2 regions of the Vibrio chaetopteri genome follow, and region 1 is predicted to be linked to the other one. Evidence: predicted binding sites of a transcription regulator. Region 1 holds the regulator's gene; the other holds the start of a gene.
What was found. The regulator PurR, encoded in region 1, represses purine synthesis genes. The targets are predictions, from matches to a motif close to TNANGNAAACGTTTNCNTNA.

Region 1 (3,181 bases):
GACAAGCATGGCGCACTGCCTTATGCCTCAATGTACATTGGTACTTCTGGCCTACTCAACGACCAACCTGCGCAAGAAATGGCAGATCTACTCGCCAAGTACGGTATTGCAGTAAATAAAGATCTCAATGAGCCAGCGGATCACCTTGCCATCGAACTCGATTTTCTAGGTAACCTTATCATCCGTTCGAACGAACTGGAGAACGACGCACTGCACGAACAAGCGGACTTCATCAATACTCATCTCATGAGTTGGTTGCCTCAGTTTGTTAAAAAGTGCCAACAGTTTGATGAATTTGGCTTCTACTCTGCTGCTGCAAGCCTCTTGCACGCCTTCTGTCTGTTAGACCTGACCTACCTTGCGGATGAAAACGACTAACTCCGATTTCAACTGATAGGTGCGACACATACTAAAGGCGCAAACGTGGTTTTCAGTCATCTGAGTCAATTTTGCGCCTTAGTTATAAATTTGTGGGATAAATGATTGCCAGCTCACTAAGCTGCGACTACAATTCGCCGTTTAAATGCAATCGCCCATTGGTATTACAGAAAATCATCTCCACTTAGGTGGCAATATCGAGCTTTGAGCTCAATTTGTTGATTCTGCCTAGGCTTGCATACACTTGCCGGTTTCCGCTTTTACATCCGTTTATTCACAAAAGCGCTGGAACCACTAAAATTAAAGCGGCACAAACGTTTACTCACTAATTCAATAAGCCGCGACTAATAGGATATCACTATGGCAACCATTAAAGATGTCGCCCGACTTGCTGGCGTTTCCACGACCACAGTATCCCATGTAATTAATAAAACTCGTTTTGTTGCAGAAGCAACGCAAGAAAAAGTGATGGCGGCGGTCGATGAACTCAACTACGCGCCTAGTGCTGTTGCTCGTAGCCTGAAGTGCAATTCGACTAAAACCATTGGTATGTTGGTCACCCAATCGACCAACTTATTTTTCTCAGAAGTTATCGATGGCGTTGAAAGTTACTGCTATCGCCAAGGCTATACACTGATTTTGTGTAACACAGGTGGTGTTTACGAGAAGCAGCGTGACTACATTCGCATGCTGGCAGAAAAACGCGTCGATGGTATTTTGGTGATGTGTTCCGACTTGACTGAAGAGCTTCTTGAGATGCTTGACCGTCACGCAGACATTCCAAAAGTGATCATGGATTGGGGTCCAGAGAGCTCTCAAGCCGATAAGATCATCGATAATTCAGAGGAAGGTGGCTATCTAGCGACTAAGTTTTTGATTGAGAAAGGTCATACCGATATTGCCTGTCTAAGTGGTCACCTAGAAAAAGCGGTATGCCAAGAACGCATCATCGGCTATAAACGTGCACTGGCGGAAGCCGGCATTGAGATGAAAGAAGATCGTATTCTTGAAGGTAACTTTGAATGTGATACTGCGGTAATCGCCGCTAACCGCATCGCCGCAATGGAAGAGAGACCAACGGCCGTGTTCTGTTTTAATGACACAATGGCATTTGGACTTATGAGTCGCCTTCAACAGCTTGGTGTAAACGTACCTGAAGATATCTCTGTTATCGGTTATGACAATATTGAACTGGCTGAATACTTTTCGCCACCGCTGACAACGGTTCACCAACCGAAGCGACGTGTTGGTAAAAATGCCTTTGAGATTCTACTAGAACGAATCAAAGATAAAGGTCACGAAAAACGCATTTTTGAAATGCACCCAGAAATTGTAGAACGTGACTCTGTCAAAGCCCTAACCTAACGCTGACAAAAGTGCCGATTTCGGCACTTTTTGATCTCTATTCAAAATTCCCCCCTACTGCTGTCAATTTTTTATTCACCTTGAGGCACAAACAACCAAACATTATTTGAACTAAGATCACATTTCCAAAGATCACATATCAATAACTTACGTAGTTTTCCTATATGCTATATGTGTCACGCACAGGGCAAACCATCTGAAAGGGTGGGACGCAAAGCCACCGGCCTAAACCAATTTTTATTGATAGGTAGCGGGGTTGCCGATGGCAAGGGCAAAGACTCAGTTATAGCAGTGGCTTAACAGAGCTCTGACACCCGTTTGCTATACTCTCGGACCTGATTTTGGTGACACAATCAATAACACCGAGAAAAGAATAAGCATGGATAATCCTATACTAAAAGATTCAATGCAGTTATTCGCTCAGCTTGGAAGAGTAAAGTCTCGATCCATGTTCGGCGGATTTGGCATCTTCGTAGACGATACGATGTTTGCATTAGCAGTGAATAACAAATTACATATCAGAACTGACCGTCAGACCATTTCCACCTTTAAAAAGCTAGGTTACAAACCATACGTTTATAAAAAGCGTGGATTTCCCGTGGTAACCAAGTACTTCGCACTACCAGACGATTGTTGGCAAGATCAAGACGCTATCTTGACTCATGCTAAACAGGCGCTCGCGTTTGCAAAAACTGAAAAAGAGCAGCAGTCTGAAGCGAAGCCAAACCGATTAAAGGATCTTCCTAATTTACGACTGGCAACTGAGCGTATGCTTAAAAAAGCCGGTATCGAATCTGTGGGCGATCTACAGCAGCACGGCGCTGTTGAGGCATTTAAAGCCATCCAAAGAACCCACTCTAGCTCAGTTGGGCTCGAGTTACTATGGGCACTAGAAGGCGCCATCAACGGCACTCACTGGTCTGTGATACCACAAACCAAACGAGAAGAGCTTGCTAGCTTAATCAACTAACCCTTGGTTTTCCCAATAAAAAATCAGCCTTATGGCTGATTTTTTTCGTATTAGATGAAAGGAAAAGGTCACACTCCCTTTCTACTACACTAATACTAAGACATTACAAAGGATATCGTCATGAGCAAGAAGCTAATACTTGGATTAGTACTGGTTGCCATCATCGTATTTTTAGGCGTTAATTTTGGTCAACATCTTACGCTCGAAAACGCCAAAGCGCAGCAAGCCGCACTGGCTGAGTACATCGATGCCAATTTTGTTACTGCGGCACTCACTTACTTTTTTGCCTACATCGCGATTACTGCGTTTTCGATTCCAGGCGCTGCAGTGGTTACCTTGCTAGGTGCTGCATTGTTTGGTTTTTGGACAAGTCTATTACTGGTTTCTTTCGCGAGCACTATTGGCGCGACATTGGCGTTTTTGAGCAGTCGATTCCTACTTCGCGACTGGGTGCAGAGTAAATTTGGT
Region 2 (3,181 bases), 1.2 Mb from region 1:
ATTCCCAGCGAGCCAATGGCGGCATTGACATAAGAATGGACTCCGTACGACCACCACTTTGCAAGCCAAATAGCGTGCCTCGGTCGTAAACGAGATTGAACTCAACATAACGACCACGACGATAGAGCTGGAAGTTGCGCTCACGCTCACCATATTGCTCAGCTTTGCGCTTTTCGACGATTGGCAGATATGCATCGGTGTAGCCGTTACCCACCGCCTGCATGTAAGCGAACGAGCGTTCAAAGCCCCACTGATTTAAATCATCAAAGAACAAGCCACCAACACCGCGCGTTTCGTTACGGTGTGGTAAGAAGAAATAGTCATCACACCATTTTTTATGCTCTGCATACACCTCATCACCGAATGGCTGACAAACCTGCTTCGCCGTATCATGCCAATGCTGGCAATCCTCTTCATATGGATAGAATGGCGTTAAGTCAAACCCACCACCAAACCACCAAATCGGATCCTCGCCCTCTTTCTCAGCGATAAAGAAACGTACATTGGCATGTGATGTTGGGATATAAGGGTTCTTGGGATGAATCACTAGCGATACCCCCATAGCTTCGAACTTGCGCCCAGCGAGTTCTGGTCTGTGCGCGGTAGCTGATGCCGGCATCTTGTCGCCAAACACATGGGAAAAATTCACCCCGCCTTGCTCAAATACCTGACCATCTTTCATAACGCGGCTGCGGCCACCACCACCTTGCTCACGCTGCCACTCATCCTGTTGAAAGGTCGCGACACCATCTTGTTGTTCGAGTTTTTGGCAGATATCGTCTTGAAGCTGAAGAAGGAACGCTTTTACTTGGTGTTTATCGACTTGCTGCACGGGAACTCCTTAGCCTTGTCGTAGTACTTTAAGGGTGCGAGCGTCGCGGATTTCGCTCGGCTTATTGCGGCCACCCGTCTCGCCTTCAAGGACTGAAGACAAACGAGTACCCAGTTGCTGCTTAACTTCTTCGGTTGTCATGCAAGATGGCATACCTGATAAATTAGCACTAGTGGACGTAATTGGCTTGCCATAGGCCAAACACAATTTTTGCACCAACTCATGATCCGTGACACGCACAGCGATAGTATCAAACGCGCCACTTAGCCAAGGGGAAACACGTGAGCTTGCTGGCATGATCCAGGTATATGGGCCAGGCCAAGTTTGCTGAACACTTTCTAGCTGCTGCTCTGTCAGTTGAGCCTCATCAATATAAGGGCGAAGCTGCTCAAAATTCGCAGCGATCAAAATGAGTCCTTTTTCAACCGGACGTTCTTTGACAGCAAGAAGCTTTTCAATAGCTTGCGCATCGTCTGGATCACAACCCACGCCAAATACTCCTTCCGTTGGATAAGCAATTACTTCACCGGATTGAAGCGCCGCAACTGTGGTTTGAAAATTATCCACCGAGACTTCCTTTTATTAAAAGCTAAACAAATATTTTACATTTCTACGGCACTATGCTTAAAACCCGAGTGAGAATCCAGAAAAAAACACAAAATTCACTCACGCAAACGTTTTCCTTAGAAAAAAATCCTCGTATAATGCGCGCAAATTAGTCCATTTCCACACGCCTTGAAGGAGCTTCGGATGAAAGTCGGCATTATTATGGGTTCAAAATCAGATTGGCCAACCATGAAACTAGCAGCAGAAATGCTGGATCAGTTTGGTGTGGATTATGAAACCAAGGTCGTTTCTGCTCACCGCACACCGCAACTACTCGCTGACTACGCGACTTCTGCGAAAGAACGCGGTATCTCAGTCATCATCGCCGGTGCTGGCGGCGCTGCGCACCTTCCAGGTATGGCGGCAGCGTTCACAAGTGTTCCTGTATTGGGCGTTCCTGTTCAAAGCCGCGCGCTTAAAGGTATGGACTCTCTACTGTCTATCGTACAAATGCCTAAAGGCATCGCGGTGGGCACACTGGCTATCGGTGAAGCAGGCGCCGCGAACGCGGGTATCCTGGCGGCGCAGATCATTGGTGTTCACGACAACGCCGTAATGGAAAAGGTTGAAGCGTTCCGCAGCCAACAAACAGAAACTGTACTTGCTAACCCAGATCCTTCTAAGGACTAATGATGAAACACGTACTGGTTCTTGGAGCAGGCCAACTGGCGCGCATGATGTCACTAGCCGGCGCCCCTCTGAATATCAAAATCTCAGCATTTGATGTGCGCAGTGAGAATATCGTTCACCCACTGACACTTGAAGTGCTAGGTAACGGTTTAGAGCATGCGATTGCGGAAGCTGACGTTATCACGGCTGAGTTCGAACACATTCCACTCGATGTACTCGCAATCTGTGAGAAAAGTGGCAAGTTCCTCCCATCGACAGACGCTATCAAAGCCGGTGGTGATCGCCGCATTGAAAAAGGCCTTCTCGACAGTGCGGGGGTGAAAAACGCCAAATACGCAGTCATCAATACTCGTACAGATTTTGATGCGGCAATTGCGCACGTTGGTCTGCCTATGGTGCTTAAGAGCGCATTGGGTGGCTACGATGGAAAAGGTCAGTGGCGATTAAAAACGCTTGATGATGTCGACGCAATTTGGACAGAAATGGCCGAGTGTATTGCAGAATCAGAAAGCCAAGCGATCGTTGCTGAAGAGTTTGTCCCTTTCCAACGCGAAGTATCACTGGTTGGTGCGCGCAACAAGCAAGGTGAGCTTGCTATCTACCCACTGGCTGAAAACGTGCATACCGATGGCGTACTGACGCTATCAACAGCGATTGATGAACCAGAACTGCAAGCTCAAGCGGCACAAATGTTTACCGCTGTAGCCGAGTCTTTGGACTATGTTGGCGTGCTTGCACTTGAGTTCTTCGATGTGAATGGCCAGCTACTAGTGAATGAGATTGCACCTCGCGTGCACAACTCAGGGCACTGGACACAGCAAGGTGCGGACACTTGTCAGTTTGAAAACCACCTGCGCGCGGTATGTGATATGCCTCTTGGCTCAACACAAGCCATTCGTGCCACGTCTATGGTGAACATTTTAGGCGAAGATACGTTGCCAGAAGCGGTGCATAGCCTGTCTGGCTGCCACGTTCACTGGTATGGCAAAGACAAGCGTGCTGGTCGTAAGATGGGTCACATCAATGTCACGGCCAATGACAAAGCGGCGCTTAAGGCGCAGCTAGTTGCCTTGTCTGAGCTACTTGATGAAGCGGCTTTTCCCGCGCTGAAGC

Region 2: purE (5-(carboxyamino)imidazole ribonucleotide mutase) is a predicted target of PurR. The motif match lies at 1,499-1,518, and genes of this name have one in related genera.

The regions. Positions count from the first base shown of each region.
Region 1 covers NZ_CP115920.1:1,371,910-1,375,090, reverse strand. Annotated here, with positions in the region: gene torD (molecular chaperone TorD) at 1-378, shown strand, start outside; gene purR (HTH-type transcriptional repressor PurR) at 739-1,743, shown strand; cyclic di-GMP riboswitch class I at 1,920-2,007, shown strand; gene PG915_RS06230 (TfoX/Sxy family DNA transformation protein) at 2,123-2,713, shown strand; gene PG915_RS06225 (TVP38/TMEM64 family protein) at 2,834-3,181, shown strand, end outside.
Region 2 covers NZ_CP115920.1:209,366-212,546, reverse strand. Annotated here, with positions in the region: gene hemF (oxygen-dependent coproporphyrinogen oxidase) at 1-832, opposite strand, end outside; gene PG915_RS01005 (L-threonylcarbamoyladenylate synthase) at 842-1,399, opposite strand; gene purE (5-(carboxyamino)imidazole ribonucleotide mutase) at 1,583-2,068, shown strand; gene PG915_RS00995 (5-(carboxyamino)imidazole ribonucleotide synthase) at 2,071-3,181, shown strand, end outside.